Regions from separate parts of the Cryobacterium sp. CG_9.6 genome, predicted to be linked through region 2. Evidence: riboswitches for the same ligand, from Rfam matches in the RefSeq annotation. Region 2 holds a riboswitch; the other holds the start of a gene.
What was found. Region 2 has a riboswitch for thiamine pyrophosphate ahead of thiM (hydroxyethylthiazole kinase). Riboswitches for the same ligand answer to the same signal wherever they lie in the genome.
Positions count from the first base shown of each region.

Region 1: it holds a riboswitch for thiamine pyrophosphate, as region 2 does, so the genes downstream of both, H4V99_RS10930 (ECF transporter S component) here and thiM (hydroxyethylthiazole kinase) in region 2, are expected to answer to the same signal.

Region 1 covers NZ_JARXUZ010000001.1:2,365,042-2,368,307, forward strand. The annotation lists gene H4V99_RS10925 (ATP-binding cassette domain-containing protein) at 1-669, opposite strand, end outside; gene H4V99_RS10930 (ECF transporter S component) at 673-1,323, opposite strand; TPP riboswitch at 1,372-1,479, opposite strand; gene H4V99_RS10935 (hypothetical protein) at 1,523-1,705, shown strand; gene H4V99_RS10940 (hypothetical protein) at 1,771-2,043, opposite strand; gene H4V99_RS10945 (DNA polymerase IV) at 2,053-3,266, opposite strand, start outside.
Region 2 covers NZ_JARXUZ010000001.1:3,049,165-3,052,430, forward strand. The annotation lists gene thiD (bifunctional hydroxymethylpyrimidine kinase/phosphomethylpyrimidine kinase) at 1-460, opposite strand, end outside; gene thiE (thiamine phosphate synthase) at 457-1,122, opposite strand; gene thiM (hydroxyethylthiazole kinase) at 1,119-1,931, opposite strand; TPP riboswitch at 1,923-2,020, opposite strand; gene H4V99_RS14125 (bifunctional GNAT family N-acetyltransferase/ATP-binding protein) at 2,545-3,266, opposite strand, start outside.

The DNA of each region.
Region 1 (3,266 bases), 680 kb from region 2:
CAGCACAATCACCCGGTCCACCCCGTCTTGCCACACCGCTACGCGATGCTCAATGACAATGAGCGTTGCGCCGGAGCGGTCGAGTCCCCGCACCACCGCATCCCGAACCTCAACCACACCGGCCGGGTCGAGGTTGGCGGTGGGCTCATCGAGCAGTAGAAGCCCCGGCGACATGGCGAGAACCCCGGCGAGGGCCAAACGCTGCTTCTGACCCCCGCTCAGCGCAGACGTGGGGTGGTCCAGGGGCAGGTCCAGCCCCACGGCCGCCAGGGCGGCCCGCACTCGCGGCCAGATCTCGGCACGGGGAACCGCAAGGTTCTCACAGCCAAACGCCACGTCATCGCCGATTCGTGCCAGAACCACCTGGGAATCGGGGTCTTGCAGAACCAACCCAACCCGGCCACGGGCATCCGCAGCGCGTCGACCGTCGACCAGCAGGTCGCCTGCGGAGTCACCGTCCTCGTCATCACCGAGCACGCCGGCAAGCGCGTGCATCAGAGTGCTCTTTCCGGCCCCGCTGGGCCCGAGAAGGAGCACGCGCTCCCCCGGTGCAATATCGAGGTCGAGGGCCGACACGGCCGGTCGGGAACGGCCGGCGTGCCGCCAGCCCCAGCCGCGGGCCGTGATGCGGGCGGGGGTGACCCGGGTATCGGAGATGATCGTGGTCATCCCCTACAGCGCGGTCGGCGCCGCGCCCACGGTGCGGGTGACCTCGCGTCCGCTGGCAAACCGGCTGAGCGCACCCGTTCGGGCCAGTCCTCGCACCGCAAGCCAGGACAGCAGCCCGGCGAACACCGTGCCCGAGATGATGGCCGTCACGAAGTACACGGTCTTGAAGCCCATGTCGAGCGCCGCGTAGCTGATGGTGGTGTCCAAGAGCGCAACAGCCAGCCCGGCGCCGGCGCCGGCGAGGAGGGCGACTCCCAGCCGATAGTTGGCGTAGAAGAACAGGGCGAAGACCAGCTCGGCGCCGAGGCCCTGCAGCACACCCCAGATCAGAGTGGCAAAGCCCCACTGGGTGCCGATGAGCATGGATACGACGGCGGCAATGACCTCGGTATAGAGGGCCGCGCCGGGCTTACGAATGATAAGTCCGCCGAGCACTCCGGCGAAGAGCCAGCCGCCGGCCAGCAGACCGCCGAGACCCGGCGTGAAGGCCAGGAGGCTGCTCAACGGCGTCCAGGCCAGGCCCCAGGCCCAGAAGATGACGCCGCTCGCGACGCCGATGACACTGGCGACCACGATGTCCACGACGCGCCAGCGATAGGTGCGGGTCTTGGTCGCCGTCGGATGTGTTGCGAGGGGGGTAGAGGTTGTGTTCATTGTCGTGCCCTTTCCGAAGATGGATCATCGGAAGATGACCCAGATGGGGCACGGGTACGAGAAGTCTCCCTGCGCCGGCATGATCCGGATCAGGTTCGACGGTCGAAGCTGCTAGCTTCCTCTCAGCCCGGTTAACCGGACTCCCGTGTTCAGCATCAGTCTAGCTGCCCGCTTAGACTCACGGAATGGGTTTGGGTACATGAGCATGCTGGTTGTGGTCGTCGCCGCGACGATCATGCTGGTGCTGTTGCGGGCGTCGCTTCGTCGCCGGCGCCGCATTGCCAGGGGTTTGCCCGTGCACGACACCTGGCACTGGCCGCTCTGGCTGCGCCGTCTGCTGCGGCCGCGCTGGCCCCGCTCGCGTCGACGGCGCAACCCGTAGTTTCTGCTCTCGGTGACCTACTTCTTCAGGGCGCGGATGATGCGGATCAGCACACGGCCCGTCACCTAGATGAAGGGGATGCCGACGGCCAGCAGTGAAATGACGTTCGGTTCAAACCGCACGGTGCCCGCCGACTTCACGTAGGCGCCGATCGGTATCGCAGCGCCACCTCCGCCGCCGCCCGAACCCTGGTCGCCGGAGTCTCCGCCGCCGAAACCGTAGTTCACGATCGCCACGGGCACCAGCGTGACCCCGTCGATCTGAATCGGATCACCGTAGGCGGACTTCACGCCGGCTGAACGGGACATTTCTGCGAGCTTTTCCGGAAGGCTAGTCATGACAACAGGCTACCCCGGGTTGGGCTCGGCTCCCGGCGCGGTGTGAGAAGTGGGCGCGGTGCGTGAGGTGGGCGCAATGTGCGAGGCGGGGCGAACGGCTCCACGGCCGAACTTCGCCGTCACGGTGTCGACAGCGCGCTCGGCCTCGCGCCAGTCTTCGTCGGGATCCCACAGGGCCAGGCCCGCGCTGTCCTCCGGTGAGAGCTGTTCCATGCGCACGCCAATCAGGCGCACCCGAATTCCCGGTGCCGCGAGCAGCTCAAAAGCCGCACTCACCTCCTCGTAGATGCGGCGACCTACGTTGCTCGGATCCGCCAGAGTGCGGGAGCGCGTCACGGTGGTGAAGTCCGGGTAGCGCAGTTTCAGCACCACGCGCCTCCCCACCAGGCCCCCTCGTCGCAGACGCACGGCGACCGCATCGGAGAGCCGCAGCAGCTCGCTGCGCAGCGCCGCGGCATCCGTCATGTCGTACTCGAATGTAGTCTCGTGTCCCACGCTCTTCTCCTCGCGTACCAGCGTGACACCACGGCCATCCCTCCCCCATGACAGCTCGTGCAGCTTGTGTCCGGAGGCCTCCCCCACGGCCCGCTGCAGCGCGGGCAGGGGCAGGCGGGCAATATCGCCGATGGTACGGAGCCCCAGCCGAACGAGGGCTTCCTCGGTTGTGGCCCCCACGCCCCACATGAATTTCACCGGAAGCGGATGCAGAAAGTTGAGCGTCTGCTCAGCCGGCACAACGAGCAGACCGTTGGGTTTGGCCAGCCCGGAGGCGAGCTTGGCGATAAATTTTGTGGATGCCGCGCCCACCGAACAGACCAGGCCGGTCTCGGCGAAGACGCGGGCACGTATCAGCTCCGCAATCACAGCGGGAGAACCGTGCAGGCGGCGCGCGCCGGCCACGTCCAGAAATGCCTCGTCGATGCCGAGGCGTTCCACGAGCGGTGTCACGTCGTCGAAGATGCTCATGACCCGTTCGGAGTAGTGCTGGTACGCGGCCATGTGCGGCTCGAGCACCACGGCCTGCGGGCATTTGCGCAGCGCCAGCAGCATGGGCATCGCGGAGTTCACGCCGAACCGCCGCGCAATGTAGTTTGCCGCCGTCACGACGGAACGACCACCGCGGTGTCCCACGATCACCGGTTGGTGGGCAAACTCCGGGTGGTCAAGTAGCTCCACGGAAACAAAGAAAGCGTCGAGGTCAACATGCAAAATCGTGGCCGTGG
Region 2 (3,266 bases):
GCGTAACAACATGGGCGAGGGAGAGCAGCTCGCGCAGGGCCGCCTCTGCCGGTTCGTCAAGTAGGCGGTCGCCGCTCGTGGCGACCATCACCGGGTCGAGCACCACAATGGGCGGGCGGATGCGTCGCAGCCACCCGCTGACCTCGTCGATCACGTGCGCGTTGGAGAGCATGCCAATCTTGACCGCATCAATAACCACGTCGTCGCTGACCGCATCGAGTTGCTCTCGCAGAAAAGACACCGGCGGCACGTGCACGGCTCGCACACCCTGCGTGTTTTGGGCCACAAGCGCGGTGACCACGGCCATGCCGTAGCCGCCGTTGGCCGAGATGCTCTTAAGGTCGGCCTGAATGCCGGCACCGCCCGTGGGATCGGTTCCGGCAATGCTCAGCACCCGCGCAATCCGGCCCCCGCCCGGCCCAACTTTGGCCGCGCCCGCCCGCCCCGGCCGGACGCTCACGCGGCACCAGCCCAGGCCTGGGCGAAGGCCCGAGTAGCTTCTTCGGGGTCGGCCGCGGCGCAGATGGCCGACACCACGGCCATTCCCGCCGCTCCGGCGGCTCGCAGCGCCCCGGTATCGGCGAGACCGACACCGCCAATGGCCACACACGGCAACGACGTGGTAGCCGCGAGGCGTGCAAATCCGGCCACACCGAGCGGCTCCGGGTGGTCTTTCTTCGTGAGTGTGGGGCGGATCACGCCCATCCCGAGGTAGTCCACGGTTCCGGGTGCAAGCGCGTGCACCGCGTTCAGATGCGCCGGGTGGTTCGCCGTGAGGCCGAGCAGGGCGAGCGGGCCGATGAGCGTGCGTACGGCATCCGCTGGCAGGTCGGACTGGCCAACATGCACGCCGTCCACCGCCGCGCCAGCTGCCCGGGCCGCGAGGTACACGTCAACCCGGTCGTCAATCACGAGGGCGCACCGCCCGTCCGTGAGACGCGCCGCCGCCAGCAGCAGCGCATACAGTTCCCGCGTGGACGCGGTCTTATCGCGAATCTGCACGATGGACACTCCCCCCGCCACCGCGCTCTCAATCACCCCGAGCACGCCACGCGCACCGCTCAGGCCTGGGTCGGTCACCAAATAGGTGGATAGATCAGCGGATGCGCGCCGCACGCTCACGAGATCACCGCTAACGTGCGCACGTCTTCCGTCGTCACCGCGGCGAGGGCATCGAGGAACGCCACCGAAAAGCTGCCCGGCCCGCTGGCGACGAGCGCGGCCTGCTGCGCCGCAATCGTGTACACCGCGCACGCGGCGACGGTCGTGGCGAGCCGATTGACATGCAGAGACGCAAAGGCCGCCATCACCGCCCCGAGGGCGCAGCCGCCGCCGGTAATGCGGGTGAGGAGGGGCGTGCCGTTGGTGATGCGCACATCCGCTTCGCCATCGGTCACGATGTCGACCGCACCCGATATGGCCACGATCGATCCAAACTCGCGGGCCAGCGACCGCCCGGCTGCCAGCGCCGATTCGCCTCCGTCGGTGGCGTCGACGCCGCGCCCGCCCGCGCCCACTCCGGCGAGCGCCAGAATTTCGGAGGGATTGCCGCGAATAATCGTGGGTCGCAGCGCAACGAGCTCGTGCGCGAGTGCGGTGCGCACCGGCAATGCGCCAATGGCCACCGGGTCGAGCACCCACGGCGTACCCGAAGCGGATGCCGCCCGCGCCGTCGCGAGCATCGCCACGCGCTGCTCGGCGTGCGGCGTGCCCAGGTTCACGAGCAGCCCGCTGGCGAGGGGGGCGAACATCTCGGCTTCCGTGGGCAGGTCAACCATGGCAGCCGACACTCCCAGGGCAAGCAACGCGTTGGCCGTGAAGTTGGTCACCACGGCATTGGTGATGCACTGCACGAGCGGAGTTGTGCGGCGCAGATCGGTGAGGAGCTGTGCCGTGGCACGAGCATGGTCGTTCAACAAGCGAGAGTTCACTCGCGACATCCCTTCGCTAGTTCTGACTAGATCAGGTTCAACGGGTGTGTTCTCAGCCCTCGATCGCGACGGCACCCCGTGTCACACGTCCACCCTAGCGGGGCGGGCTATGCGTGTCCGTCTCCGGCCTTTGTTGTTGTCGCTACTTCAGGAGATCCTCCGAAACACGCACCCGCCGCCCCGGAAACACGCGGCAGGTGACCGGCGCCCGGCCGGATCTCCTGAACTAGCAACCAGGACTGGCCGCGCTGGCCCTCTGCGAGGCCCCCGCCGGGCGTGCTGCACCAGGCCTGTCCGCATCGGTCACGCCCGCCCCCCGTCGTTACTTCAGGAGATCCCCCGAACCACGCGCCCAGCGCCCCGGAAACACGCGGCACACGACTTGCGCCCCGCCGGATCTCCTGAACTAGCAACCACAACCGCCAGACAGACCGCCGCACAGGCTGCCACGGGCCCTTCCCGCACGCGCAGCAGCACGCTGCCCAACCTCGATCACGCCCGCCGCAAGTCGCTACTTCAGGAGATCCCCCGAAACAGGCACCCAGCGCCCGCGGAAACACGCGGCACATCACCCGACCCGAGCCATATCTCCTGAACTAGCAACCACACCCACCTACAGCCGGGCGAGGCGCTCGATATCCTCAAGGAACTCAGCGGCGACCTCGGCCGACACGGTCGTTCGGGTGGACAAGATGGCATCCTCATAGTCCGCTGTGCTCGGTCCTGCCATGGCGGAGGTGTCGGCAGAATCCAGCGACTGCTCGAGTGCGTTCTGTGACGCCCGGTGGGCGGCGTACTCGATGTCGGCCGGGGAGAACCCCTCGCTCTTCTCCACCAGAGTGGCGAGATCGACGACACCGACCACGGCCGACGGAATGTACCCGGCCCAGATGGCTTCGCGAGCGGCCACATCCGGAAGCCCGATCGGAATCACGTAGTCAAAACGTCCGTGGCGGAGGAAGGCCGAGTCGAGGGCGCGAATGAAGTTCGTGGCACAGACGAGCAGCCGGTCGGGCTGATCCCGGAACGCCGGAATGATCTTCAGCAGCTCATTAGTTACGCCCTGCATAGCCGAGGGCGGGTCACCCTGACGCTGGGCAGCGATCTCCTCCACCTCGTCGATGAACACCACGGCATGCTCGAGTTCGGCGATCTTCAGGAACGTTTCGCGCAGCGCGCCGGCCAGACCCTGCGGGTCGGCAGCGAGACGGGACGGGAACACCTCCACGAACGACCACTCCAGCCGCGACGCAATGGCCTTGGCAAACGTGGTCTTGCCGGTTCCGGGAGGGCCAAACAGCACCACGGCCTTGGGCGCCGAGACGCCATACTGCT